Regions from separate parts of the Citrobacter telavivensis genome, predicted to be linked through region 3. Evidence: predicted binding sites of a transcription regulator. Region 3 holds the regulator's gene; each other region holds the start of a gene.

What was found. The regulator CRP, encoded in region 3, controls carbon source genes, mostly activating them, when cyclic AMP is high. The targets are predictions, from matches to a motif close to ATGTGANNNNNNTCACAT.
Region 1: the regulator CRP is predicted to act here: its motif matches at 2,025-2,042, upstream of bhsA (multiple stress resistance protein BhsA).
Region 2: the regulator CRP is predicted to act here: its motif matches at 4,334-4,351, upstream of uxuA (mannonate dehydratase).
Region 4: the regulator CRP is predicted to act here: its motif matches at 2,903-2,920, upstream of mlc (sugar metabolism global transcriptional regulator Mlc).

The regions. Positions count from the first base shown of each region.
Region 1 covers NZ_JBGUBF010000001.1:1,055,938-1,063,390, forward strand. Annotated here, with positions in the region: gene ACERJC_RS05035 (TonB-dependent siderophore receptor) at 1-998, opposite strand, end outside; gene comR (TetR family copper-responsive transcriptional repressor ComR) at 1,232-1,867, opposite strand; gene bhsA (multiple stress resistance protein BhsA) at 2,112-2,369, shown strand; gene ldtC (L,D-transpeptidase LdtC) at 2,472-3,437, opposite strand; gene mfd (transcription-repair coupling factor) at 3,637-7,083, opposite strand; gene ACERJC_RS05060 (acyltransferase family protein) at 7,193-7,453, opposite strand, start outside.
Region 2 covers NZ_JBGUBF010000001.1:2,163,266-2,170,718, reverse strand. Annotated here, with positions in the region: gene mepS (bifunctional murein DD-endopeptidase/murein LD-carboxypeptidase) at 1-506, opposite strand, end outside; gene ACERJC_RS10365 (phosphatase PAP2 family protein) at 920-1,639, opposite strand; gene ACERJC_RS10360 (CobW family GTP-binding protein) at 1,672-2,658, opposite strand; gene ACERJC_RS10355 (mannitol dehydrogenase family protein) at 2,776-4,242, opposite strand; gene uxuA (mannonate dehydratase) at 4,448-5,638, shown strand; gene yeiP (elongation factor P-like protein YeiP) at 5,696-6,268, opposite strand; gene ACERJC_RS10340 (YkgJ family cysteine cluster protein) at 6,419-6,673, shown strand; gene setB (sugar efflux transporter SetB) at 6,670-7,453, opposite strand, start outside.
Region 3 covers NZ_JBGUBF010000003.1:464,518-471,970, forward strand. Annotated here, with positions in the region: gene ACERJC_RS16835 (YccS/YhfK family putative transporter) at 1-1,100, opposite strand, end outside; gene crp (cAMP-activated global transcriptional regulator CRP) at 1,152-1,784, opposite strand; gene ACERJC_RS16845 (OsmC family protein) at 2,092-2,496, shown strand; gene ACERJC_RS16850 (phosphoribulokinase) at 2,571-3,440, opposite strand; gene ACERJC_RS16855 (YheU family protein) at 3,495-3,713, opposite strand; gene ACERJC_RS16860 (hydrolase) at 3,716-4,732, opposite strand; gene ACERJC_RS16865 (ABC transporter ATP-binding protein) at 4,738-6,639, opposite strand; gene kefG (glutathione-regulated potassium-efflux system ancillary protein KefG) at 6,777-7,328, shown strand; gene kefB (glutathione-regulated potassium-efflux system protein KefB) at 7,328-7,453, shown strand, end outside.
Region 4 covers NZ_JBGUBF010000001.1:1,308,116-1,315,568, forward strand. Annotated here, with positions in the region: gene ACERJC_RS06290 (carboxypeptidase M32) at 1-327, opposite strand, end outside; gene ACERJC_RS06295 (KPN_01571 family protein) at 460-552, shown strand; gene ynfM (multidrug efflux MFS transporter YnfM/SxtP(Kp)) at 606-1,859, opposite strand; gene ynfL (multidrug efflux transcriptional activator YnfL/SxtR(Kp)) at 1,981-2,880, shown strand; gene mlc (sugar metabolism global transcriptional regulator Mlc) at 3,009-4,229, shown strand; gene bioD (dethiobiotin synthase) at 4,355-5,050, shown strand; gene osmV (osmoprotectant ABC transporter ATP-binding protein OsmV) at 5,130-6,278, opposite strand; gene osmW (osmoprotectant ABC transporter permease OsmW) at 6,278-6,925, opposite strand; gene osmX (osmoprotectant ABC transporter substrate-binding protein OsmX) at 6,935-7,453, opposite strand, start outside.

The DNA.
Region 1 (7,453 bases), on a different contig from region 3:
AAACTGGTCACCTGACCTTTGCTGAGCGTCGGGAAAGGGTAGAATTTCAGCGACTCATCGCGGTAATAGATCTGGCTGACCAGATTCTGACCGAAGAAGTCCGCGTCGGAGTATTGCAGGCTGATCAGATGGCGCTCAGTCCCTGGAATACGGTCAGAACTGAGACCGCTGCGGGTGCTGGCGGTGCCGCTGCCGGTAACGGCGGACATATTTTCACCCAGGTACAGTCCGTAATCCTCATCCCCCTGACTCTTGTAATACTGGGTGACCAACTGTATCTGGCGATGGTCATCGATGTCGAGAGTCCCGGTTCCCATTACATCCAGACGATCGGAGTGTTGCAGACCGGTTTGCGTGTTGTCGAGCATCAGGGCGTCGCCATTGCCGTCGTACCAACCGCCAAAGCGCTGATAAGCCACGGACAGTCGGCCAGACGCGCGATCTGTACCGCCGCTGACCGCTGCGGCAACGCGCTCGTCGCGATCGTTACTGTTGTTAAAGCCGGATTTACCGCCCAGTTCAAGCTCTACCTGGCGTTCCGCCTGGCCCTTTTTAGTGACGATGTTAATTAAGCCGCCGGTACTGCCGCCACCATACAGCGACGTTGCGCCTGAAATGACCTCTATGTGTGCGATGTTAAAAGGGTCAATTGCATCCAGTTGGCGGCTGTCAGTACGCGATGAGTTCAGGCGTACGCCGTCGATCAGCACGACAATCGCGCGACCGCGCATGTTCATACCGTAGTTGGTACGTCCCTGGCTGCTGACGTCAATGCCGGGGATCAGTTGCGCCAGCACGTCTTTAAACTCTTTTCCGCCCTGAACCTGTTGCTCAATTTCCTGGCCTTCAATCACCCAGGTGGTCTGCGCCATTTCGGTGACGGTTTTCTGGCTGCGGTTGGCGCTGACGATGAGGTTTTCTTCTTCTGTTTGTGCCGCCGCAGCGGGCAGAGTCAGAGCCAACAGGATCGGGTTGAGGACCCAAAGACGCTTATTCATTCGCATTCCTTTCTGAAAATATCTGTGCAGGTGATGGTGTTTTAGCCGGTCGGTGCCAGCTGTTACATTGTGAAACAGATGTAAAATCAAATGCGAATATTGCTGATAATAATTTCTATTATCAATAGGTTTTTGTGAAAAGTTGAACCTAACTAAATGATAACATTAATTATTGTGTGGGGATTTCGTCGAAGAAGAACCGGGAAACGCCGTTTCCCGGTCAGAAAAAACGATCAGGCCTTAAGCAGTTCAGGCCACAGGCGCAGGGTAGTGTGGGTGATTTGCATCAGTTTCTCGAAACTGGCGCCTTCGCGGGCGCTGATGGACATGCCCTGCAAAATGCAGCTCAGATACTCGGCAAGATTTTGTACGTTATTGTGTGCCGGAATTTCACCGCGTTCCTGCCTATGGCGCAGAAATTGCGTCAGGGTCTGCTCCTGCATGGCGTGACGCGATTTCACCGTATGCGCAATATCGCGTGATGCCGCGGCAAGCGTCGCGGAGGTGTTAATCATAAAGCAGCCTGCGGGGGTGTCCTTGCTGGTGAAACAGGTTGCTACTGCGGTGAAGTAATCCTCCAGCGCCGCCTCAACGCTTTTTTCCTCGCAGAACAACTGCGCTTCGTGTTTTGCCGCGAAGCGAGCGATGTATCTGTCCAGCACCGCGCGGAACAGTCCTTCTTTATTAGTAAATTCCGCATACAGCGTTGGCGCCTTCGCGCCCGTTGCTTCAACAAGGTCAGAAAGCGATGTCGCCTCATAACCGTGCTGCCAGAAGAGTGTCATGGCCTTATCAAGCGCGGCTTCCCTGTCGAACACTTTTGGTCGGCCACGGCTTTTTTTTACGCAACTTGTCGATTCAGTTGTCATGGTGCCGTTGTACCTTAATGGAGTTAGTGAACACCTATTATAAAAATAAACCCGCACAGGCTCCAGCGCATTCGCGAGAAAAATATTTTTAGCCTAGTTACATGAAAGATAAGCGCTTTTCATTTTATATAACGATCGTTATAAAAAATGAGTTGACGTGTGACCTGGATCACATCTATTATTTACCTATCGATCGTTAAGTAAATACTTACGACGCCCCAATCATCTGCAAAAGGTCACAATTATGAAAAACGTAAAAACTCTCATCGCTGCTGCTGTTCTCAGTTCTCTGTCATTCGCAAGCGTCGCGGCTGTTGAAGTGCAGTCAACACCTGCTGGTCAGCAAAAAGTCGGCACCATCTCTGCAAACGCAGGGACTAACCTGAGTTCGCTGCAGGACGAACTGGCGCAGAAAGCGGATGCGATGGGTGCGAAATCTTTCCGCATTACTTCTGTGACGGGTCCGAACAACCTGCACGGTACTGCGGTAATTTATAAATAAGCATCCCCCCTCATTGATGCCTGCTACTGCAAAATAACGCGACATAAAAAAAGCCCCGCTGAAAATAGATTCAGCGGGGCTTTTTCATGTCCGGAACGGTTATTACATCGACTGCTGATCCACCTCACGATGGCGTCTGACATCGACCGGCATCCCGGAGCGAACATCCATCACATGCTGCATCACCGCCGCGTCCGTCTGCGCAGAATCTTTAAACGCCTGCAAGGTGCTGTTCAGCACAATAGGCAGAACCTGCGGGTCATCATCAATATTTTTCGACAGCGGCTGGTGGACTTCGACCAGACGCGTACCATCCGGCTCAATCGAGGCTTTGACAGGCGTATTGATGATATTCACTTTGGTGCCTGGCGTAACCTGTCTGAACAGGGTCTCGATATCGCCATCGCGCAGGCGGATACAGCCTGAGCTGACGCGCATGCCAATGCCGAAATCGGCGTTGGTGCCGTGCAGCAGATAGACACCACCGTAAGCAGCTAAGCGAATGGCATGATGTCCCATCGGGTTATCCGGTCCGGCAGGAACCACCGCAGGAAGGTCGATCCCTTGCGCTTTATAACGGGCACGGATATTCGCCGTCGGCGTCCAGGTTGGATTAGCGCGCTTGTCGGAAACCGTCGTGACCATCGTCGGGGTCAGAGTATCGCCGCCCAGTTGGCCAATGCCGATAGGGTAGACCGTGACCGCATTTTTCCCTGGAGGGTAGTAGTAGAGACGCAGCTCAGCCAGGTTGATGACAATGCCTTCACGTGGCGCATCCGGCAGCAGCGTCTGCAATGGAATGGTCAACACGCTGCCCGGGCGGGGGACGTAGGGATCCACGCCAGGATTCGCCTGCAACAGGGCAAGAAAACCGACGTTGTATTTTTTCGCGATGGCTTCCAGTGAACCCCCGTTATTTTCAACAACGTGGTACTTATTTTCCCCGATCAGCTTGCTGCCCGGTGGAGGAAGAGGCCAGGTATTCGCCTGCGCGGGAAGCGCAAGCGTAATGCTGGCGGCGAGTGCAAAAAAAGCCAGCCAGCGGGAGAATCGCATATTGTTCATTATCATCACAAATCAAAGGGTTATTATGCCAGAGCAGTCCAATGATAATTATGGCGGGGCGGTGTGTCTTGAATTGCAAGGGAAGTGCAAAGAGTTGTAAAGATCGTGGACCCTTGCCTGATGGCGCTGCGCTTATCAGGTCTACGGTCAGGCATCGATTTGTAGGCCGGATAAGGCGAAGCCACTATCCGGCACACCACAATCATGCCACGGCGTTTTCTTCCAGTTGCTGCATAAACTGACGCACCCATTCCATCCGCGTTTTCCGATCGGTCAGATCCTGGATGAACTTCAGTCGGGTCGGTCCGTCAAGACGGTAGTGCTGCGGCTGTTTTTGCAGCAGTCCGATCAGCCAGTTCGGATTGACATGGTTCTTCTCAGCAAATTCGATGGTGCCGCCTTTCTCGTTGCCTTCCAGCTTGCGAATGCCCAGCTTCTGCGCCTGTTGACGCAACCGGGCGATATCCAGCAGAGTACGCGCCGGGTCGGGCAGCAGACCGAAGCGGTCGATCAGTTCCACTTTGAGCTCTTCAAGTTCATTCTCGCTTTTCGCGCTGGCGATACGCTTATAGAACGACAGGCGGGTGTTCACGTCCGGGATGAAATCATCCGGCAGCAGCGACGGCATACGCAGTTCGACTTCCGTTTGCTGGCTAGTGAGATCTTCCAGCGATGGCTCGCGTCCGGCCTTCAGTGCATCGACGGCGTTTTCCAGCAGCTCCATGTACAGCGAGAAGCCGATGGTCTCCATCGAACCACTCTGTTCTTCCCCGAGCAGTTCACCCGCGCCGCGGATCTCCAGATCGTGAGTCGCCAGCGCAAAGCCCGCGCCCAGATCTTCCAGCGAGGCGATAGCTTCCAGACGTTTTTGCGCGTCGGTCGTCATCGCCTTGGGGTGTGGCGTCAGCAGCCAGGCATACGCCTGATGGTGTGAACGCCCTACGCGACCGCGCAACTGATGTAACTGCGCCAGACCGAAGTGGTCCGCTCGCTCGATGATAATCGTGTTGGCAGTCGGGATATCAATACCAGTTTCGATAATAGTGGTACAGACCAGAACGTTAAAACGCTGATGGTGGAAATCGTTCATCACGCGTTCCAGTTCGCGTTCGCGCATCTGCCCGTGACCGATGGCAATCCGCGCTTCCGGTACCAGTTCCGCTAGCCTTTGGGCGGCTTTCTGGATGTTTTCCACATCGTTGTAGAGATAGTAAACCTGGCCGCCGCGCAGCACTTCACGCAGAATCGCCTCGCGTACCACCAGGCTGTCGTATTCACGAACAAAGGTTTTGACCGCCAGACGACGCGCAGGGGGGGTGGCGATAATCGACAGATCGCGCATGCCGCTCATCGCCATATTCAGCGTTCGCGGGATCGGCGTGGCGGTCAGCGTCAGAATATCCACATCGGCGCGCATCGCTTTAATGCGCTCTTTATGGCGCACGCCGAAACGGTGCTCTTCATCGACGATCAGCAGTCCCAGATCTTTCAACTTCACATCGCTTTGCAGCAGTTTGTGTGTACCGATCAGAATATCAATTTTCCCTTCGGCAACCTGTTCCAGGATCTGCGCCTGTTCTTTGGCGCTGCGAAAGCGAGAGATCATTTCGATGCGCACCGGCCAGTTGGCAAAGCGGTCGCGGAAGTTATCAAAGTGCTGCTGGGCAAGCAGGGTTGTCGGCACCAGAACCGCCACCTGCTTGTGGTTTTCGACCGCGAGGAATGCGGCGCGCATTGCCACTTCGGTTTTGCCAAATCCGACGTCGCCGCATACCAGACGGTCCATCGCCAGCGGCTGACACATATCGCTGAGCACGGCGTTAATCGCCTGCGCCTGGTCGGGGGTGGTTTCGAACGGGAAGCTGTCGCAGAACAATTGGTACTGTTCGCGATCGTGTTTGAAGGCGAATCCCTCTTTTGCCGCACGCTGGGCGTAGATATCCAGCAGTTCGGCCGCCACGTCGCGCACTTTCTCTGCCGCTTTCTGCCGGGCGCGTGACCAGGCATCGCCGCCGAGTTTATGCAGCGGCGCATTCTCTTCAGCGCCACCGGCGTAACGGCTGATCAGATGCAAAGAGGAGACCGGGACGTACAGTTTGGCGTCGTTGGCGTAGGTGAGCATCAGGTACTCGCCTTTGATCCCGCCCGCTTCCAGCGTGGTCATCCCGGCATAGCGACCGACGCCGTGCTCCAGGTGTACCACCGGCTGACCCGGATGCAGCTCCGCCAGGTTACGAATCAGCGTGTCCGGGTTAATCGTGCGGCGTGAATCCTGACGACGGCGCGCCACGCGCTCGCCCAGCAGGTCGCTTTCACAGATTAATGCCAGATTGCGCGTCGTATCGATAAACCCGTGCTCGGCGGCACCAATCATCAGGTAGCGTCCAACATCCGCAGCTTCATCCAGACGCATAATGCGCTTCGGCGCGACTTTGATGCGGGCGAGCAGTTCACCAAGGGCCTCACGACGACCTTCACTCTCAACCGAGAAAATCACCGGTCCGTCGAAGGACTCCAGGAACTTGCGCAGGGCATCCAGCGGCGATTTTTGCTGCGCCTGAACCGCCAGGTCCGGCAGCGACTTGAAGCCTAAGTTGGTATTTGCCGCTTTGGCGGGAAGGTGATCGGTTTTGAGCTGTACGCGCGGCCAGCGTTTGAGTTCAGAAAAGAGCTCATCGACGCGTAGCCAGAGCGATTCCGGCGGTAGCAGTGGACGCATCGGATCCACACCACGGTTTTCGAAACGCGCCAGCGTATCGGCCTGGAAACGTTCGGCGCTGTTTTCTAAATCGCCGGTGTTGACCACCAGCGTATTGGCCGGGAAATAGCTAAACAGCGGCGGCAGCGGCTCGCTGAAAAACAGTGGCTGCCAGTATTCGATCCCCGCAGGCAAGGTGCCCTTACTGACCTGCTGATAGATATGCTCCGCGTCGCGTTTTACCTCGAAGGTATCGCGCCACTGGCTGCGAAACAGTTCGATCGCCGTTTTGTCGGTCGGAAATTCGTGCGCGGGCAACAGATTGATGGCGTCGACTTCTTCCAGCGTGCGCTGGGTATCAGCGTCAAACAGGCGCAAACTGTCAATTTCATCGTCGAAGAAATCCAGACGATAGGGCTGTTCACTGCCCATCGGGTAGAGATCCAGCAACGCGCCGCGCGTGGCGTATTCGCCATGTTCCATGACCTGATCAACATGCCGGTAACCGGCGCTGTCAAGCTGTAAACGCAGGGCGTCGCGCGATAAACGCTGGCCTTTTTTCATCACCAGCGCATGGCTGTGCAGATAGCTGTGCGGGCAGACGCGCTGCATCAGGGTGTTGACCGGCACGATCAGCACGCCGCGCTGCATCGACGGCAACTGATACAGCGTGGAGAGACGCGAGGAGATAATTTCCTGATGCGGAGAGAAACTGTCGTAGGGCAGGGTTTCCCAGTCCGCGAGGTTCATCACCATCTGATCGGTAAACTGGCGGATTTCATCATGCAGGCGCAGCGCGTTTTGCATATCGGGCGCTACGAGCACGACAGGACCGGCATGACGTTCGGCAATTTCTGCCACCAGTGTGGCACAGGCAGCCCCGGTCAGTTCACCTAACAGGCGCTGGTCGCCCGCTTTCACGGGCAGCGTGTAACGTTGTTGTTCAGGCATTCGGTTGTCAGAATCTCTTTTAGGTATTCGTCTGATAAGCAATGCCCTGTATTATCCGTGATCGCTCCTCATTAGCAAATTGAATCGCCCCCAGATGAGGGCGAAAAACTTAGCGGGAATAGCCAACGGTTTGCGCACGGGAAGGGGGGGAGAAGAGGATATCACCGAACAGACCCTGCGACAGTTTGCGCACGGCAAGACCCAGGAGCGTACAGACCAGCAGGCTGGCAAACGGATAGACCAGCAGCAGGGCCAGTTCCAGTGCGGGGGACCAGACCGCGGTATTGATCTGCGGGATGAGCAGCAGGCTGAACGCCTCCACCAGAATGCGATGCGTGGTATAAATCGCGATAGTGTTCGAACCGATCAC
Region 2 (7,453 bases), on a different contig from region 3:
CTGGAGATAATAACACCGCTGCTGGTAGAGGCATGAACAAACTGGTTGTTGCCAATATAGATACCAACATGACGGCCCGTCGAACCTGCGCGGAACAGAACCAGATCGCCAGTACGCAAATTCGTGCGTGACACGGACTTACCGGTTTCCTGCTGTTCGTAGGTGGAACGTGGGAGTTCTAAACCAAATTGTTCACGGAATGTACGTTGTACAAAGCTGGAACAATCAATACCTTTTTTGGAGTCGCCGCCGAGACGATAGCGCACGCCTTTCCAGTCAGCATATTGATCCATAATCCGCGACTTCACATCGAGGTTACGCACCATACTCTCAAATTCATCCTGAGAAGCTTGCAGTGAAGAAGCTTCTTGACCCACACCAAGCGTCTCAGAATGCGTGTTCTTTGCGGTGTTACTGGTAGTGCTACATGCAGAAAGCAGTACCGCGACTGCTATCGCGGGGATCCCGCGCAAGATATATCTCAAGATCGGTTGAGATTTGACCATTTTGTTTGTTTTCCCTTGAAGTCCTTAACGATAAATATCGTTATAAAAAATGCCAAACGTGACGAGACTAATTACCTACGCACAATGAGACAATTCTTTAAGCGCAAAACTGTGGCAGAACGCACAAATTTATTCGCGAAGAGAATAATAACCCAGCGAGGCAAAACGAGTTCGAGGTTACCCGATCGTTACAGGCTTGGCGAGTGATTTTATCTGAATTTTAATAAGAAAATGTGATACAGAAAGTGAATAAACGGGATTGGTCAATTTAAGTGCAGAATGGCGAAAAAACAGGCAACTCATTCATTCACAAAGATAATGTTATGACTAAATAATGACGGTGAGATGAATAATTTATCTTAATGCATCATCAGGGCTTAAGAATAAACCCTGATGATGTTAATAACTGTGGGTTATTTGTTTAAGATTTGTTTGTTTTTGCCGGGGAGATAATTGTCGAAAAGCGCGATAAGGCGATCGCTTAACGGGCTCAGGAGACACCAGGGCAGGCCAATTAAGACCACGGTTAATGAACCTACGGCGATATCAGTGAACCAGTGGGCGCCGATCATGACGCGCGGGAAAGCAAAAACCACAACGATAATAAGGCCGATAATCCCTGCGGCTTTTCCGAAATAGCGCAGCATAAATGCGGCGAAAATAAGCAGCATCATTCCGTGATCGCCAGGGAAACTGTCTCTGGACGCATCCTTCGTCGAAATATGCAGCAATTCACTGACGCGATAAATATTGTCAAAACTGAGCGTGGGACTTGCGCGTTTTACGGGCAGCAGCGCCTGACCCGCCTGGTTCAGAACCACGGCGGTGAGCAACATCACCAGGCCGATGATGACAATACGACGGCGGCCTGCAGGCGTCTCCTTCAGCCAGAAACTCAGCATCAGACCGCCCATCGCCAACAGGGAACAGGCGTCAAACGCCCGATTGTTGGTGATGGCGACCAGCCACAGGAAGGTCTGGCTCTCTACCAGTTTCTGGTTGAAAAAGTGAAAAATGCCGGCGTCAACCGGGAACCAGAATCCATGATTCACGGGCATATACCAGCTCATGAATAAAGCCAGACCGGCAAGATTCAGCAGAAGTATCAGTGGTAACCTGATTTTCATATTCAAAGAGTTCACTGTTCAATAAATCGCAGGCAACCTTACGCGTGTTCAGCTAAACGAAGCTTCAACAATGCGCTCTGCAACGTATTCCAGTCTGCCTCAGTACTGGAAATCAGTTCAATACGGCTGTCCGGCGGCGCGACGTTCTGCGTTTCAATGTGCAGATCTTCATCCTGGCGGTTAATGCGCACGAGACCTTCCGCAATACGCATGACCCCTTTCACCCGACCAACTGGCGCCAGACGCGCCCATTCCAGCAGCCCAATGGTGTCAAAGACGGTATCGGCATCGAAAATCCAGCCGCAGGCCTGATGCCCCTGGCCACTGTTCAGGCTACGACGCCAGCGCTGTTGTGCCGGCAGACTCATCGCCGCGAGTCCTCGTGTTACAGGCTGGCTGTGCGAATGCGCCGCGCTGGCGGGTAATTCAGCCAGATTCAGACGCGGTAAGTCCAGCAACTGTCCGTCAATCTGACCGTGATCGGCTTGCACTAACTGACGGTTGCCGCCGAACTGCTGCCACCAGGTCTGCAAAGCGCGTTCACTCTCCGCCGTCGCGCGATCGGTTTTATTCGCCACGATGATATCTGCCGCAGCCAGTTGGTCACGAAAGTTCTCATTGGCAACGCTTTTTTCATCCAGCAACCCGCGTGGGTCAAGAATACACAGCGTGGCGCGAAGGTCTATCCAGGGTTCATACACCGGCGCGGTGAGGAGAGAGAGGATCTGTTTCGGGTGCCCCAGTCCCGTCGGTTCGATCAGCAGACGGTCTGGTTTTCCCTGACGCAACAGCGTGTTCAGGCCAACCTGCATGGGCAGGCCGTTCACGCAGCACATACAGCCGCCGGGGATCTCTTTGAGCAACGCGCCGCTATCTGCCAGCAGGGCGCCGTCGATACCGACCTCGCCGAACTCATTGACCAGTACCGCCCATTTTTCGGCAGGATCTTTGTGCGCTAACAGATGAAGAATTGAAGTGGTTTTTCCGCTGCCGAGGAAACCGGTGATGAGGTTAGTTTTGGTCACGCCTGCTCCAGAATGATGTGCCGTAACGGGTTAGCTTTAATCCTGGCGAAAAAAAGTGAAAAAGAGAAGGGCGGGACGAACGAAGACAGGCTCCGTTCGCCTTAATGGCAGAAATTGTTAATTTTTTAACGTATCAATCACCGCCTGATGCGCGCCGCGTTGCGCGATACGCTGCCAGGCCGTTTCAATCACCTGAACAAAAGCAGGATTGTGCGGGAGGTCGTTGCCAAAGACTTCCTGTAAAGAGAGCAGTGCTGCGACGCGTTGGTCCTCATGACTGGCGGAGACGATTGAGCGGATTTTATCGCTCAGCGGATCGCGAACGTCGATGGTCGAGCCGGCATCATCGATGCCACTGACGTAGCGCATCCATCCCGCCACACCCAGTGCCAGTAATGGCCATGCGCTTTCGCGCGCCAGATGGAGGCGAATACCTGCCAGCATCCGCTGCGGTAGTTTCTGACTGCCGTCCATCGCGATTTGCCAGGTCTTGTGCTTCAGCGCTGGATTCGCAAAGCGTTCAATCAGGCTTTGTGCGTACCCGGTTAAATCCACGCCGGTAATACTGAGCGTCGGTGCCTGTTCATTCAACATCAGTCGGTACGCGGCTTCGCGGAACGCGCTGTCCTGCATACACTCATTAATATGCTGAAATCCAGAAAGATAACCGAGATAAGCGAGAAACGAGTGGCTGCCATTAAGCATTCGCAGTTTCATCTCTTCCCAGGGGCGAACATCGCTAACCATCTGCACGCCTGCGGCTTCCCATGCGGGACGACCAGCGACAAAATTGTCTTCAATCACCCATTGAATGAACGGTTCACAACTGATGGCGCAGGGGTCGGCAACGCCCAGTTCGCGGGTGATTTCCGCCAGAGATTCCTCTGTAGCGGCCGGAACAATGCGGTCGACCATGGTGGCGGGAAAACTGACGTATTCACGGATCCAGCTTGCCAGCGCGGGAGAGCGTTTTTCCGCCATCCCCAGTACGGCATTCTTCACTACGTGACCGTTATCAGGAATGTTGTCGCAGGAGAGCACAGAAAAAGGCGCCAGCCCGCGCGCCTGTCGACGTGACAGCGCTTCCACCAGAATGCCGGGCGCTGAATGGGGTTCGTCAGGCGCCTGCAGGTCGTGAATAATGCGCGGGTTTGTCAGGTCCAGCGTACCGGTAGCCGGATCGATGCAATAGCCTTTTTCGGTGATGGTCAGTGAGACAATCGCGACCTGGGGCTCGCAGAATTTTTCAATAATAGTGGCGAGCGAATCGAGTTTTGCGTTCAGACATTCGTTGACGGCACCGACGATAATTGCCTGATTGCCGTGCGCACCTTTTTCCAGCACGGTATAGAGATTATCCTGTGCGCGGAGTTGGCTCATCAACGTGTCGCCGCTGAACAGGCTGATTTCACAAATTCCCCAATCCCCGCCCTGGGCGTTCAGCACCCGGTCGGTCAGTAATGCCTGGTGCGCACGATGAAAGGCGCCAAAGCCGAAATGCACCATGCGCGTTTTGAGCTGCTGGCGGTCATAGTGCGGCGTTTGTACGCCATCCGGCAGTATTGCTGAGGCAATTGTAGTCATGAATTACACACCTGATTAACCATAAATTAACAACGCCAGTGTAAAGTTATATGACAACAAATTGAATTGGTAAGCCGAATTTATCCGGGTAATGTGAGCTGGATCAATCAATCATGCCCCTTTTATTGATCACCTCACAGAAGCCTGTATGGTAGTCGTCATTCAGGTAAGTTAATTTGGTATAACAACTTTGTGAGGTAAAGCAATGGAACAAACCTGGCGTTGGTACGGGCCTAACGATCCGGTATCGCTTGATGATGTGCGTCAGGCTGGCGCAACGGGCGTTGTGACGGCATTGCACCACATTCCGAACGGCGACGTGTGGCCGGTCGAAGAGATTAAAAAACGTCAGGCAATTCTGGCGGAAAAAGGGTTAACCTGGTCGGTTGTCGAAAGTATTCCGGTTCACGAAGAGATCAAGACTCGCTCCGGTCAGTATCAGACATGGATAGCGAATTATCAGCAGAGCATCCGCAATCTGGCGGCCTGCGGCATCGATACCGTCTGCTACAACTTCATGCCGATTCTGGACTGGACGCGTACCGACCTTGAGTACGAATTGCCGGACGGCTCGAAAGCACTACGTTTCGATCAAATAGCCTTTGCTGCTTTTGAGTTGCATATCCTCAAGCGTGCGGGAGCTGAAGCGGACTATAGCGACGAAGAACAGCGTCAGGCTCAGGCGTATTTCACCGCCATGAGCGATGCGGATATCGAAAAACTGACCCGCAATATCATTGCCGGTTTGCCCGGCGCGGAAGAGGGTTATACCCTCGATCGGTTCCGTGCGCGTCTGGCCGAGTATGACGGCATCAGCAAAGACGATCTGCGTGACAATATGGCAGTGTTCCTGCGCGCGATTGTCCCGGTGGCTGAAGAAGTGGGCGTACGCCTGGCGGTGCATCCTGACGATCCGCCGCGGCCGATTCTCGGATTGCCGCGCATTGTCTCTACCATTGAAGATATGCAGTGGCTGAAAGAGACGGTCGACAGCATCTACAACGGCTTCACCATGTGCACGGGGTCATACGGTGTTCGCGCGGATAACGATCTGGTGAAAATGATCGAAACCTTTGGCGATCGTATCCACTTTACCCACTTGCGCTCGACGTGCCGCGAAGAGAACCCGAAAACCTTCCATGAAGGCGCGCACCTGCAAGGGGATGTGAACATGGTGGCGGTGGTAACGGCGATTCTGACCGAAGAGCAGCGCCGTAAGAAGGCGGGTGATTTACGTCCAATACCGATGCGTCCCGATCACGGTCATCAGATGCTGGACGATCTGCATAAGAAAACCAATCCGGGCTACTCTGCGATTGGGCGTCTGAAAGGGCTGGCGGAAGTGCGCGGTGTTGAACTGGCGCTGAAAATGACCCAGTTCCGCGACCTGCTGTAAGAGCGAAAATGACAAAAAGGACAGCTCAGGCTGTCCTTTTTTACGTACATGCAAAACTTAATCCGCGCGACCCATATAACGGCGCTCTTCAATATGAATGCGGATTTTTTCACCGGCACTCAGGTATTCAGGAACCAGAATGACCAGACCGGTACTCAGCGTCGCTGGCTTGTTGCGCGCACTGGCGGAAGCACCTTTAATACCAGGAGCGGTTTCCACGATTTCCAGATCAACCGTCTGTGGCAGTTCGAGCGCCAGCAGCTGACCGTCCCAGGTTAATACCTGCATATCCGGCATCCCGCCTTCTGGAATAAACAGCAGCTCTTCTTCGATCTGATCTTTAGTGAAGGTATAGGGCGTGTAATCTTCTTTATCCATGAACACGTATTCGTTGCCATCGACATAGGAGAAGTCAACGCCACGGCGGCTCAGGGTGACGGTATCTACAATGTCATCGCCCTTGAAACGTTCTTCCACTTTCAGACCGGTACGGACATCGGAGAAACGCATTTTGTACAGCGTTGCTGCGCCACGGGCGGTCGGGGACTGAATATCGATATCTTTCACAATCAGCAGCTTGCCGTTGTAATTCAGTACCATACCTTTTTTGATTTCGTTCGCTCTTGGCATCGAAAAGATCCTGTTATAGAGATTAGCTAAATTATCGCGTCAAACTACTCGCGCCGGGTCATTCAGGCAAGCGGAATTCACCTTTTGCTGGTGCAAAAAAGGTGGTACTGTGCGCGCCTGTCCGGTGGTCATAATAAAGAGAGTCAGACTATGGAATGCCGTCCGGATTGTGGGGCGTGTTGCACCGCACCATCGATTTCCAGTCCCATCCCCGGCATGCCTGAGGGCAAGCCCGCCAATACGCCGTGTATCCAGCTTGATGAACACATGCGATGTAAAATTTTCGCGTCTCCACTGCGGCCAAAAGTGTGCTCCGGACTGCAGCCAAGTGCGGAAATGTGCGGCGAATCGACTCGCCAGGCGATGACCTGGCTTATTGAACTGGAGGCGCTGACGGCGCCTTAAACATCCTTAATACGCGTCAGGCAAACCATCGTGGCGATAATCATCCCCAGCGCAAACCAGAAGACGGCATGGTAGTTCCAGATTTCTGCGGCAATGCCCGCCAGTGACCCGGCGATAATCCAGCCGACGCGGATGGTATTAGTGTAGAGCGTTGTCGCTGACCCCGCCTGACCCGGCATCAGATCCTGAAAATAGAGCATGCCGATCCCGCCGAGAATACCGATGTAGATGGCGTTCAGCAGTTGTAAACCCAACAGCACCACAGGGGAGTGCGCGACCAGCATTCCTGCGTAAAAGCAAAAACCGGCGGCGACCGCAATGCACATTAGCAGGCGTTTGCCCAGCCGTTTTGCGAAGTAGCCGGCAATCAGCATCGTCGGGATTTCCAGTCCGGCCGCCGTACCCATCATCACGCCCGCCAGTTTTTCCGGCAGATGCAGCTCATTAATAATAAACAGCGGCATATTAATGATATACAGGCTGTTGGTACCCCACATTAAGGTGCAAATCGCAAACAGCAACAGGGTATCCCGACGGTTTCGACGCGGCGCTTCCAGCGTACCGGTGGCCAGTGTGGTTTCTTTACGCATAGACGGTAAGAAAAACCACACCATCGCGCCGCAAACCACAAACGCCACTGCGGCGCTGAGGTACATCACCGTAAAGCTGAAACCCATCGCCAGCGCGTAAGCCAACGGCGGACCTATCACCCACGCAAGTGAAACCTGGGCGCGCAGTATGGAACTGAACATCACCGCTTCACGACCTGTGCGGTCAGCA
Region 3 (7,453 bases):
GCGTTACGCAGCGCCGGAGATTTCAACGAGAGGTAGTTTTTCAGCGCCGGCAGCAGCGGTAACCGACGCTGTTTGTCGGCCATCAGATCGCGGGCGTAGAGTGGGCGCTGAGTGCGAAGCACGCGGGCGATACGGCTGAAATGCCAGTAACAGAACTGCCCTACGGGGTTATCCGGATGCTGATTAGCAATTTTTTCCAGCGCGCCAATCTGCTTTTGCATGGTGAACCGCGTCGGCAGTCGGTGATAGAGAATGTCATCCGCCAGTACGCGCAGGCGAGCGGCGACCGTTTGCGCATTCCAGCGAATCACCTGTTCCGCATGGCTGCGTTCGACCAGCTTTTGCACTTCTTCCGGCTGATGCAGACTGACGGAGATATGCTCCTGCAGATCCAGCGCTTCCTGAAAGGCGCGCAGCATCCGCTTGTAGTCATTGTTGCGGTGCGCCGACAGCATGTGCATCTGCTGATAGCACTGGGTGATGAGGTCGACCGCTTTCTGCTGGCGCATCAGCAGTGGCGGCAGGGCTTTTTCCGGATCAGTATGCTGGGTCAGCATACTGTATTTGGCTTCGCAGTAATCCGCCAGTTCACGGTATAACAGGCTCAGCGACTCGCGAAGCGGCTGTTCGCGCCAGAGCCAAAACCAGAACCAGTTAAACAATCCGTACCATAGCGTGCCCAATGCGTAGATCAGCAGAGGCTCCCAGACCGGCATGTTCCCCGCGAGGCTCAGTGTGAAAATCGCTGCAATCAGCGAGGCTGGAAGCAGGCGGGCGTGAAGGGAGCTCAATTCCGCAGTGACGCCGAGCGTGAGCGTTAGTCCGGTCAGGATCAGGGGTAACGGTATCGCCTGCGCCAGCAGCAGTTGCATGATCAGGCTACAGCCGGCAAACAGCGACGCCCCGATAATCAGGCGTTTGAAAAAGCGTTTGTGCGGAGTATCAAGCCCGGCAATGTTGCAGCAGGCGGGAACGAGAGAGAAGAGCAGGCCAAGATGTAACTGCCCGATGAGCAGGCCGACGGCCACGGGCAAACAGAGCACCAGTGTTTGACGTAGTGCATAGTTGATTTCTGGGTGATAAATCAGTCTGCGCCACATTGGCAAAACAAAAATGACGCGCTATCGGGTAGCGCGTCATTTTCGATGAGATTAACGAGTGCCGTAAACGACGATCGTTTTACCGTGAGCGGAGATCAGGTTCTGATCTTCCAGCATCTTCAGAATACGACCAACGGTTTCGCGAGAGCAGCCAACGATCTGGCCAATCTCCTGGCGAGTGATTTTGATCTGCATACCGTCCGGGTGAGTCATCGCATCAGGCTGTTTCGCCAGATTCAGCAGCGTCTGGGCGATACGACCGGTCACATCGAGGAAGGCCAGGTTACCGACTTTCTCCGAAGTAACTTGCAGGCGGCGAGCCATTTGGGAAGACAGGCGCATCAGAATATCTGGGTTCACCTGGATCAACTGGCGGAATTTCTTGTAGGAAATTTCAGCCACTTCACACGCTGTTTTCGCTCGAACCCATGCGCTACGTTCCTGGCCTTCTTCAAACAGGCCCAGTTCGCCAATGAAATCACCCTGATTCAGATAAGAAAGGATCATTTCTTTCCCTTCCTCATCTTTAATCAACACTGCCACTGAGCCTTTAACGATGTAGTACAACGTTTCTGCTTTTTCACCCTGGTGAATCAGCGTGCTCTTGGACGGGTACTTATGAATGTGGCAATGAGACAAGAACCATTCAAGTGTCGGGTCTGTTTGCGGTTTGCCAAGCACCATGCGCGATTATCCTCTGTTATAAGCTGTCTCCAGAGCCAAAAAAATCCGCTGTCTCTGGGGTTGCAAAAATGTGCTTCCCTCGTCCTGGGAAGAGGCCGTCAAAAACGAACTGCAGCCTTTAATGTGAAGTCCTCTGCATACATGCAGTACATCAATGTATTACTGTAGCATCCTGACTGTTTTAGCATAGCTTTAGCCGTGTGTCTCCTGGTGTCTCGCTTCAGCATGACGGAGGTCGCCTTCCGTTGCGAGAATTGTTATGTACGCGTAATCTGTCAGGAAAATTGACGCACTGGAGTTAAAAAATATGCAAGCGCGTGTTAAATGGGTTGAAGGGTTAACCTTCCTGGGTGAGTCGGCTTCCGGTCACCAGATTTTGATGGACGGTAACTCCGGTGATAAAGCGCCGAGCCCGATGGAAATGGTGTTGATGGCGGCAGGGGGGTGCAGCGCGATTGACGTGGTTTCTATCCTGCAAAAAGGTCGTCAGGATGTGACGAACTGCGAAGTGAAACTGACGTCAGAACGTCGCGAAGAGGCACCCCGCCTGTTCACCCACATCAATCTGCATTTTATTGTCACGGGTCACGACCTGAAGGATGCCGCCGTTTCGCGTGCGGTCGATCTGTCGGCAGAGAAGTATTGCTCCGTGGCGTTGATGCTGGAAAAAGCGGTCAATATTACCCATTCGTATGAAGTGATTGCTGCCTGATGGCACTGCACTTATCAGGCCTACGACAGGAGTAGGCCGGATAACGCAACGCCGCCATCCGGCAAAATCTTACCTTACTCGATTTTTTTCCCTTCCATCAGTCGCTGTACCAACGGCAACATAATCAGCTCCATGGCCAGCCCCATTTTGCCGCCAGGCACTACCAATGTATTGATGTGAGAAATGAATGAACCTTGCAGCATTGCCAGCAGCCAGGGGAAATCGATCCCTTCCAGATTGCGGAAATGAATCACCACAAAGCTCTCATCCAGCGATGGAATACCTTTGGCTGCAAACGGGTTTGACGTGTCCACGGTGGGGACGCGCTGAAAGTTAATGTGGGTGCGGGAGAACTGCGGCGTAATGTAGTTGATGTAGTCGTCCATAGAACGCACCACGGAATCCATCACCGCTTCACGAGAATGGCCCCGCTCGCTGGTATCACGGATCAGTTTCTGGATCCACTCCAGGTTAACGATGGGGACAACGCCGACCAGCAGGTCAACATGGCTTGCGACCTCATGCTGCGGTGTGACGACACCGCCGTGCAGGCCTTCATAGAACAGCACGTCTGTAGGTTCCGGCAGGGGTTGCCACGGGGTGAAGGTCCCTGGTACCTGGTTCCACGGGACCGCTTCATCGTAGGTATGCAGATATTTGCGCGACTGGCCTTTACCCGTCTGACCGTACTCAACAAACGTCTGTTCCAGCAGACCGAAGTCATTGGCGTCGGGGCCAAAATAGCTGATGTGGCGTCCGGCATCGCGCGCTTTGCGGATCGCCATATCCATTTCCGGGCGGGTATAGCGATGAAAACTGTCGCCTTCCACCTCGGCGGCGCGCAGGTTGAGCTGCGCAAAAATTTTACGAAACGCGAGGCTGGTGGTGGTGGTCCCCGCGCCGCTGGATCCTGTTACCGCTATCACCGGATGTTTGGCAGACATGTTAACTCCATCAATAAATTGATTTTTTATTATAGTCGGCCGATAGCGTGCAGGTTATTCGCGAAATGGTTTGTGCGGCATGATGTTGACGGTTTCGTGCAACTCGGACCACACCAGTATCGCTTCTCCACACTGCAACTGGCGTTTAACGTCGGCGACTTTTTGCTCAAGGGTACGTTCATGTTCACCATAATCGGTGCCTTCGCGCAACACAAAGCTTTCGATCAGATTGTCCAGCGTCTCGGGGGAAAGGTCTTGCCAGGGGATCTGCATAATTATGCCTCCAGGTACGGTGTCAGCCAGTCAGGAATGCGCGACTCGAGCCACATTTCTGGCCGACGCAATGTCCCGCCGATAAACCCGACGTGACCGCCGTGTTCCGTTAACTGATATTCCACCTGCGGCGGTAAATCTTCCGCTTTGGGGATCACATGACTGTCCATAAACGGGTCGTCTTTCGCGTGGATGATCAGCGTCGGAATGGCGATGTCACTGAGCAAGGGCATTGCGCTACACTGACGATAGTAGTCGATAGCATCGGCGAAACCGTGAATTTTGGCGGTGATGAGATCGTCAAACTCACGGATACGGCGCAAGGATTTCAATTGCGCCAGGCTTACCGGTAGCGAACCGGGATAGGCCGCCAGCTTGCGTGACGCGTTAGCCTTCAGCAGGTTGAGCAGATAGCGCTGATAAACACGGGAAAAGCCTTTATCCATATGGTAGCTGCAGGCTTCCAGCACAAAGGGCGCTGAGACAATGACCGCCGCGTCGAGCGGGATGTTTTTTCCCTCTTTTGCCAGCAGACACGCCAGCACGTTTCCGCCAAGCGAATAGCCCACGGCGGCCGTTGGCGCATTGCCAAATTCCCGCTGCAACCAGCCTAAGAACCAGGTCCCGTCTTCGGTTTCGCCCGAGTGATAAATGCGATTCAGACGATTGGGCTCGCCGCTGCAGCCGCGAAAGTGCATCACCACGCCAAGCCAGCCACGATTCTTTGCCGCTTCAATCAGGCCATGCGCGTACGGACTGTTCAGACTGCCTTCCAGACCATGAAACACCACCAGGCGCGGCTTATGCTTCGCCTGATGCGGATCTTCACTCCATGCCAGATCGACAAAGTCGCCGTCGGGTAATTCCAGACGCTGCCAGTGAGCGTCGAAATTCACTTTTCGCCGGATCAAACGCGGCAGCATGGTCTGCAAATGACAGTTACTGATACCGCGCATCGGGCGAAATTCGTCACTGCTGCCGTTCGGCATTTCAGGATCGTGAAGGATTACGTGTGTCATCGCCGTTACTCGCTCAGCATCTGCTCGAGTTGCTCCTGGGCGTCCAGCCAGGCCATTTCGCACTCTTCCAGTCCGGCTTTGGCGCTGGCCTGCTGTTGCAGACATTCCGTCAGTTCGGCTTTGCGGCTCTGGTCGTAAAGTTCGCTGTCGCCCAGCTTCTCTTCCGCCTGCGCCAACTGTGCGTTCAGTTTCTCCATCTCTTTTTCCAGACGGGCTATCTCCTTACGCAGCGGCTGGGTTTGCGTGCGCAGTTCGGCTTCACGACGCTTCTGATCTTTACGCGCCTGCGCGCTGTTGACGTTCTCTTTTGGGGCGTCGTCAGCCTGGTTTTCCTGCTTCTGCACGTCGCTCAGCCACTGCTGATAATCTTCCAGATCGCCATCGAACGGTTCGACCTTGCGGTCATGCACCAGATACAGATCGTCGGTCGTGGAGCGCAGCAAATGGCGGTCGTGCGAGACCACCACCAGTGCGCCTTCAAATTCAATCAACGCTTCGGTCAACGCCTGACGCATGTCGAGATCAAGGTGGTTGGTCGGTTCATCGAGCAGCAGCAGGTTCGGCCGCTGCCAGACGATCAGCGCCAGCACCAGTCGTGCCTTTTCGCCACCGGAGAAACGGCGTGTCTCTTCGCTGACTTTATCTCCCTGGAAGCCGAAACCGCCCAGATAATCGCGTAGCTTCTGTTCCAGCTCTTGTGGCGCCAGTCGCACCAGATGCTGCAACGGCGACTCATCCGCGTGCAAATACTCGAGCTGGTGTTGAGCGAAGTAACCGAGCTTGATGCCCTTCGCCAGCCCGATTTCACCGCTGACGGGAGTCAGTTCACCTGCCAGCAGTTTGATGAGCGTGGATTTACCCGCGCCGTTACGTCCCAGCAGGCCAATGCGCGAACCCGGCACCAGGTTCAGTTTGATCGAGTCCAGGATAATGCGTTCACCATAACCGGCGCTCACTTTCTCCATTTTCAGCAGCGGGTTCGGCAGGCTCTCCGGCGCGCGGAAGCTGAAATGGAACGGGTTGTCGACATGCGCCGGGGCAATCAGCTCCATGCGTTCCAGCATCTTGATACGGCTCTGCGCCTGCTTCGCTTTCGTGGCTTTGGCGCGGAAGCGATCAATGTAGCTTTGCAGATGCGCCACGCGCTCCTGTTGGCTTTCGTACATCGCCTGCTGCTGGGCCAGACGCGTTGCACGTTGAATTTCAAACGCGCTGTAGTTGCCGGTGTACTCGAACAGGGTTTGCTGTTCGATATGAATGATTTTATCCACCACCGGATCGAGGAAGTCGCGGTCGTGGGAGATCAGAATCAGAGTGCCCTGATAGCTCTTCAGCCATTTTTCCAGCCAGATAACTGCATCCAGATCGAGGTGGTTGGTCGGTTCATCGAGCAGGAGGAGATCGGAGCGACAAATTAACGCCTGGGCCAGGTTGAGACGCATACGCCAGCCGCCGGAAAAGTCGCTCACCGGACGTTCCAGTTGTTCATTAGAGAAGCCGAGACCATGCAACAGGCTGGCAGCGCGGGAACGCACGGTCCAGGCGTCGATGGCATCCAGCTTGCCGTGGACGGTGGCAATGGCGTGTCCATCGTTACGTTCGTTGGCGTCGTGCAACTGCGCTTCCAGTTGACGGTATTCGCGGTCGCCGTCAATGACATATTCCAGCGCGGGCTGGGGCAGTGCCGGTGTTTCCTGATTTACCCATGCCAGTTGCCAGCTTCCGGGGAAGGTAAAACCGCCGGCATCTGCGCTGATTTCATTTTTCAGCAATGCCAGCAGGGTAGATTTCCCGCAGCCGTTCTTACCCACCAGACCGACTTTCTGGCCCGGATTGATGGTGGCAGTGGCATTGTCCAGTAAGACGCGCACGCCGCGACGAATTTGTAACGAGGAGAAAACAATCATAAGGCGCCGTATGTTCAGACTATGTTAATTTATCATTATGATAATGTAAGGTGTGGGCCATTTTCCGCACCGGGCCGCAATGGTAGCCCAAAACGACGACTATACACAAAAACAGAAACAAAACCGGGAGGGGGATGATGTCTCAGCCAGCAAAGGTCTTGCTGCTGTATGCCCATCCGGAATCTCAGGACTCGGTGGCAAATCGGGTACTGCTTAAGCCGGCCACGCAGCTCAGCAACGTTACGGTGCACGATCTCTACGCGCACTATCCTGATTTTTTTATCGATATCCCGCATGAGCAGGCGTTACTGCGTGAGCATGACGTGATCGTGTTTCAGCATCCGCTGTACACCTATAGCTGTCCGGCGCTGCTCAAAGAGTGGCTGGATCGCGTGTTGAGCCGTGGCTTTGCCAGCGGCCCCGGGGGAAATCAGCTTGCGGGAAAGTACTGGCGCAGCGTCATCACCACCGGTGAACCGGAGAGCGCCTATCGCTATGACGCGCTGAATCGCTATCCAATGAGCGATGTATTGCGGCCATTCGAACTGACGGCAGGAATGTGCCGAATGCACTGGCTGAGTCCCATTATTATCTACTGGGCCAGACGACAAAGCGCGCAGGAGCTGGAAAGCCATGCAAAAGCGTATGGCGACTGGCTTGCTCATCCCGTTCCTGTGGGAGGCCGCTGATGGAAGGTTCCGATTTATTGACCGCGGGAGTGCTGTTTCTCTTCGCGGCGGTGGCTGCGGTGCCTCTGGCATCGCGGCTGGGTATTGGCGCCGTGTTGGGCTATTTGCTGGCGGGGATTGCCATT
Region 4 (7,453 bases), on a different contig from region 3:
GCGACTTCCAGCGAGCGATTTAGCCTCCACCAGCGACTCAGGTAACAATGCGGCCTGGGTATGCAGCCGCGTCATTTCCCGCAGATTGGCCTGTTCCACATCATTGAGATCCTCCTGGGCGGCAGCGGCAAGCCATTGCGCCACTTTCGGTTCGGTCAGAATTTGATGTTCCAGCACGCTCAGCTCAGCCAGCGCTTCACCGCGCGCCGCGCTGCCGCCTGGCGGCATCATGGCGAACATATCCCAACTGGCGATGGCGGAAAGGTGAGAGAAGCGGGACAGCCGCAGGAAGGTGCGTGCAAGTTGTTGATAGCTTTTGTTATCCATGTAACCTCTTCGACGAAACAGGCAGGTTGAGTTCCCCCACCATAATGGGTAGTTATGTTTATCGATAGCCTTTTTTATAGTAGCCAACGGGAACATCGTCCCCGTCCAATAAAAATAAACACACACAGCAAAATGAATCCACTTCACTGGGTTGTCTTTGCTCTTCTGGCACTGGATGCCGTCAGAGAATTGATGGGGTATTCATCAATCTTAGGAATTTGGTAACCACTGTTGGTCGAGAGGCGAAAGCCCGGTGAAACCCGGGCTTTTCTTTCAGACTAGACGTGAAGGCGGTGATGCAGTCGGGTACCGACCAGAATGGCCAGTATCAGCATAATAGCGATAAATCCCCCCACGCCATTCCAGCCATAGTTATGCCAGAACACGCCGCCGAGCGTACCGGCGATACTGGATCCCAGATAGTAGCTGAACAGATACAGCGAAGAGGCCTGGCCTTTGGCGCGCCGCGCGCGCGGGCCGATCCAGCTACTGGCGACGGAGTGGGCGCCAAAGAATCCCGCCGAGAAGAGCAGCATGCCGGTGAAAATCAGCCATAGCGAGCTGAATAGGGTCATTAGCAGACCGACAAGCATCACGGCGGTAGAGAAGAGCATCACCGGGCCGCGCCCGTAGCGCACCGTCATCGAACCGGCTTTCGGTGAACTCCAGGTCCCGGTCAGATAGGCAACGGAAAGCAGGCCGACCACCGCCTGGCTGAGCTCCCACGGTGAAAGCATCAGGCGATAACCGATGTAGTTAAACAGGGTGACGAACGACCCCATCAGCAGAAAACCTTCCGCAAACAACAGCGGCAGCCCCTGGTCGCGCCAGTGGAGTCGAAAGTTAATGAACAACGTTTTGGGGCGCAGCGACGTGGGACGGAAGTGGCGTGATTCCGGCAGAATTTTCCAGAACATCAGGGCCGACGCCAGTGCGAAGCAGCCAATGGCCGCCAGCGCAATGCGCCAGCTAAAGAAATCAGTAAACACGCCGCTAATCAGACGTCCGCTCATTCCGCCAATCGAGTTGCCGCTGATATACAGCCCCATTGAGAACGCGACAAAGCTGGGGTGGATTTCCTCGCTCAGATAGGTCATTCCGACGGCCGCTACGCCGCTGAGCGAAAGGCCAATCAGCGCGCGCATCACCAGTATACCGTGCCAACTGGTCATCATCGTCGAAAGCAACGTACAGCAGGAGGCGAGCAGCAGCGCGGTCACCATCACCGGCTTGCGGCCGATGGCATCCGACAGCGGGCCGGTAAACAGCAGGCCAACGGCTAACATTCCTGTGGAAATCGACAATGAAATACTGCTACTGGCAGGCGATACGCCAAACTCATGGGACAGCACTGGCAGAATAGGCTGGACGCAGTACAGCAGGGCGAAGGTCGCCAGTCCGGCAGAAAAGAGTGCCAGCGTGACGCGCATGAAGGCAGAGGTACCGCGTTGAATAAACTGAACCGGCTGAGAAATGCGTTGGTCGTCAATATCGCTCGCCGTCGCGTCATTGACTGTAGTAGTACGACTCACTGGAAATCCTTGCGCAACAAACCCGTGTTTTGAGGGGACGGGCATAACCTTGTTGAGTAGAGTAGGAAAAACTCATTATTCTGTCTAATATATTAATAGTCTCAAATAATACTTTCAAAATATGAATATTGAACTTCGTCACCTTCGCTACTTTGTTGCCGTAGCGGAAGAACTGCATTTTGGGCGTGCTGCGGCCCGATTGAACATTTCGCAGCCGCCGCTGAGCCAGCAAATTCAGATGCTTGAGCAACAGGTCGGCGCGCGCCTGCTCGCGCGAACGAACCGTAGCGTCGCGCTGACCGCCGCAGGCAAGCAATTTCTCGCCGACAGTCGGCAGATCCTCGGGCTGGTTAATGATGCCGCCGCCCGCGCGGAGCGTCTGCACCTGGGGGAGGCCGGGGAACTGCGCATCGGCTTTACCTCGTCGGCGCCGTTTATACGCGCGGTCTCCGATACGCTGTCGTTGTTCCGGCAGAATTACCCGGATATGCATTTGCAGACCCGCGAGATGAATACCCGCGAACAACTGGCACCGCTGAGTGAAGGGGCGCTGGATCTGGGCCTGATGCGCAATACCCTGTTGCCGGAGAGCTTACATCATGCGGTTATCTTGCATGAACCGCTGATGGCGATGATCCCCCGGGTGTACCCGCTGGCGCAAAAGCCGGTAGTGACGCTGGCTGAACTGGCGAAAGAACCGTTTGTTTTCTTTGACCCTCACGTCGGAACCGGTCTTTACGACGATATCCTCGGCATGATGCGTCGCTACCAGTTGTCGCCTGTGATTACCCAGGAGGTCGGCGAGGCAATGACGATCATTGGGCTGGTCGCTGCCGGCTTAGGCGTGTCGATACTTCCGGCGTCGTTTAAAAAAGTGCAGCTCAATGAGATGTGTTGGGTGCCGATTGCGGAAGAGGATGCGGTCTCGGAAATGTGGCTGGTCTGGTCGGCACATCATGAACAGAGCCAGGCGGCGCTACGCTTTCGTCAGCAGTTAATTCAGGCCGTCAGGAGCGCTTAAATTAATTTAATAACGGCTGAAAATGTGCAGTTAATCACACGGCTAAGTAAAAAGTTGACGTCGTGTATTGAAGTACTTCACCATAGCCCGCAGATTATTTCGGAGCGCGAAAATAAAGGGAGTCAGAGGTGGTTGCTGATAGTCAGCCTGGGCACATCGATCAAATAAAGCAGACCAATGCGGGTGCAGTTTATCGCCTGATTGATCAGTTGGGGCCGGTATCGCGTATTGATCTTTCGCGTCTTGCGCAGCTGGCGCCTGCCAGTATCACGAAGATAGTGCGCGAAATGCTTGAAGCGCACCTGGTCCAGGAACTGGAAATTAAAGAAGCCGGTAGTCGCGGACGGCCTGCGGTGGGACTGGTGGTGGAAACAGAAGCCTGGCACTATTTGTCTCTTCGTATCAGTCGTGGGGAAATATTTCTCGCCCTGCGCGATCTCAGCAGCAAACTGGTGGTGGAAGAGTGTCTTGAGCTGCCGCTGAACGATGAAACGCCGCTGCTGGCGCGGATTGTCACGCTGGTCGATCAGTTCTTTATTCGCCATCAGCAGAAGCTCGAACGTCTGACCTCCATCGCCATTACCTTACCCGGCATTATTGATACAGAGAATGGGATCGTGCATCGCATGCCGTTTTATGCCGATGTGAAAGAGATGCCGCTCGGCGATACGCTGTCGCAGCACACCGGTGTACCGGTCTACATTCAGCATGATATCAGCGCCTGGACAATGGCAGAGGCGCTGTTTGGCGCGTCCCGTGGGGCGCGTGATGTGATTCAGGTGGTTATCGATCATAACGTTGGGGCCGGGGTGATTACCGACGGTCACTTACTGCATGCGGGCAGCAGCAGCCTGGTGGAGATTGGCCACACCCAGGTTGATCCTTACGGTAAACGCTGTTACTGCGGCAACCACGGCTGTCTGGAAACCATTGCCAGCGTCGAAAGCGTGCTGGAACTGGCGCAATTGCGGCTGGCACAATCCATGAGCTCGTCGCTCCATGGCCAGCCGCTGACGGTTGATTCGTTGTGTCAGGCGGCGATGCAGGGCGATCTGCTGGCTAAAGACATTATCAGCGGCGTGGGAACTCACGTTGGACGTATCCTCGCCATTATGGTCAATCTGTTTAACCCGCAAAAAATACTGATCGGATCGCCGCTCAGTAAAGCGGCGGACGTGTTGTTCCCGGCGATTGCGGACAGCATTCGCCAGCAGGCGCTACCGGCCTACAGCAAAAATATGGTCGTTGAGAGCACGCAGTTTTCTAATCAGGGGACGATGGCGGGGGCCGCGCTGGTAAAAGACGCGATGTATAATGGTTCTTTGTTGATTCGTCTATTACAGGGTTAACATTTTTTAACTGTTCTACCAAAAATTGCGCTAACTCAAGCTGATTCTACCTGGCATACCTTAGACTTTCTCTACTGTATTATTTTCCTGGCTTATATTTTCGAAGCATAACGGTGGAGTTGGTGATGCTGAAGCGTTTCTTTATTACAGGTACAGACACTTCTGTTGGGAAGACGGTTGTTTCCCGCGCATTGCTACAAGCGTTAGCGTCGGGGGGTAAAAGCGTTGCGGGATATAAACCGGTCGCGAAGAGCAGCAAAGAGACCCCTGAAGGGTTGCGCAACCGGGATGCACTGGTGCTGCAAAGCGTATCGACGCTGGAATTGCCCTATGAGGCCGTTAACCCCATCGCCCTGAGCGAAGATGAAAGTAGTGTGGCCCACAGTTGCCCGATCAATTACACCTTACTTTCTAACGGTCTGGCGAGCCTGTCAGAGAAAGTCGATCACGTGGTGGTTGAAGGCACCGGCGGCTGGCGCAGTCTGATGAACGATCTGCGTCCGTTGTCTGAATGGGTGGTGCAGGAGCAGTTACCGGTACTGATGGTGGTAGGCATTCAGGAAGGCTGTATTAACCATGCGCTGCTGACTGCTCAGGCGATCGCCAACGACGGCTTACCGCTGATCGGTTGGGTCGCCAACCGTATCAATCCGGGTCTGGCACACTATGCGGAAATTATCGATGTCCTGAGCAAAAAATTGCCTGCGCCGTTGATCGGCGAACTGCCTTATTTACCGCGCGCCGAGCAGCGCGATCTTGGACAGTACATTCGCCTGTCAATGCTGGGTAGCGTGCTGTCAGTCGATAGAATCATGGCCTGATTCACGACCTTACACATCATAATGATGAAACCGGGGAGCCAACGCGCTCCCCGGTTTTTTTATACCGTCAAAACCGGTCTTAGCTGCTTTCGTGAATGTTCAGCGCCCGGCGGGTACGTCCAGAACTGAGATAATCGGCGATGTAATCCTGTGAGATCTCGCCGTTGTAGCGACCGTCCTCGTCAACAATCGGCATCCAACTGGTATTACTTTCATACAGCTTGGACAGCACAATACGCAGGTTGTCTTCGGCCTTGCCGGTAATACGGAAGGGATGAATGATGTCTGCGCAGGTGCCGGTGGCCTGACGCGCCTCGCGACGTTTCACAAAGCCCAGCGGTTTACCTTCGCCATCCACCACCGTAATCGCCCGAATGTCGTTGTCATCCATAATGCCAAAGGCTTCATTCAGCGACGTAGACGGTTGCGCGGTCAGCGTTGGCTGCTGGTCGGTCACGTCGCCCGCCGAGACCAGCAGCAGGCGCTTGAGCGTACGGTCCTGACCGACGAATGAACCGACAAAGTCGTTGGCCGGTTTTGCCAACAACTCATCCGGGCTGGCGCACTGGACAATGCGTCCCTGGCGGAATACGGCAATACGATCGCCGAGTTTCAACGCTTCATCAATATCATGACTTACCAACATCACCGTTTTCTTCAACGCGCGCTGCATGTCGAGGAACTGGTTCTGGATCACTTCGCGGTTGATTGGGTCGACGGCACCAAACGGTTCATCCATCAGCAGAACCGGCGGATCCGCCGCCAGGGCGCGAATGACGCCAATACGCTGTTGCTGGCCGCCGGACATCTCTTTTGGATAGCGATGCAGAAACTTCTTCGCATCCATTGCTACCATCTCCATCAACTCTTCGGCACGGCTTTTACAGCGGGCTTTATCCCAGCCCAGCATGCGGGGGACGACCGTAATATTTTCTTCAATCGTCATGTTAGGGAACAGACCAATCTGCTGGATCACATAGCCAATGTTGCGGCGTAGGGTGACGGTATCCATCTCGCCCGTATTTTCACCGTTAATCAGGATGTTGCCGCTGCTCGGGGTAATCAGGCGGTTAATCATCTTCAGGGTAGTGGTCTTGCCGCAGCCCGACGGCCCCAGCAGAACGCACATTTCTCCCTCTGGCACGTTCAGATTGACGTTATCGACGGCCTTAAGCGGCTGACCGTTTTTCTGCGAAAATTGTTTGGTGAGGTTTTCCAGTTTTATCATTATCGTATCCCCTTCGGTGTCAGGACGACTTGCAGGCGGTGTAACAGCCAGTCAAGTACAATCGCTAAAAGACAAATCATCAATGCGCCGGCAATCAGCATGCGAATGTCGCTGCCGCCGATACCATTCAGTAATAGTAATCCCAGGCCGCCTGCGCCAATCACTGCGGCAATCGCCATCACGCCGATGTTCATGACCACGGCGGTGCGGATCCCGCCGAAAATCACCGGTAAAGCCATTGGGATCTCAACCCAGCGCAAACGCTGCCAGAACGTCATGCCTATCCCGCGACCCGCTTCGCGTAAGCCCGGTGGGATGCTGTCCAGCGCGGTATGGGTGTTACGCACGATAGGCAGCAGCGAGTAGAGGAACACGGCGGTAATGGCGGGCAGTGCGCCAATTCCGTGACCGATCAGCGAAAACAGAGGGATCATCAGCCCGAAGAGGGCAATAGATGGAATCGTCAATAGCAGTGTGGCGGCGCTCAGTACGGGCGTTGCCAGCCATTTGTGGCGGACAATCAGGATCCCGAGCGGTACGCCAGTCACAATCGCCAGGCCAACCGCCAGCGCCACCAGCCACAGATGCTGAAAAGTGAGCGTCGCCAGATAACCTGCGTTATCGATCATGTAGTGAATCGTATCCATATGCGCTCCTTACAGCAGGTTCTTTTGTTGCAGGAATTCACGAGCAACCTGCTGAGGTGACTGGTGATCGATATCAACCTTCGCATTCAATGAACTGATCACGTCATTATTTAACTGCGCCGAGAGGGTATTGAGCGCCTCGGCAAGCCCTGGGTTGGCCTCCAGCGTATCTTTACGCACCACAGGCGTGACAGCGTAACTTGGGAAGAAGCCCTTATCATCTTCCAGCACCTTGAGATCAAAACCCTTCACACGACCGTCAGTGGTATAGATAAGGCCGGCGTCAACAAAGCCATCACGCACGGCGTTGTAGACCAGTCCGGGATCCATCTGGCGGATTTGCGGTCGGTCAAGCTCCATTTGATAAGCCTGCTGCAACGGCTTCATTCCGTCGCTGCGCCCGGCAAATTCCAGGTCGAGCCCCAGCAACCAGTTGTTGTCGGGATCGGTCTGGCGGATGTGCTCAATTTTCGCCACCATCTCCGACATGGTGTTGATGTTTTCCGCTTCGGCGCGCTTACGCTGCAT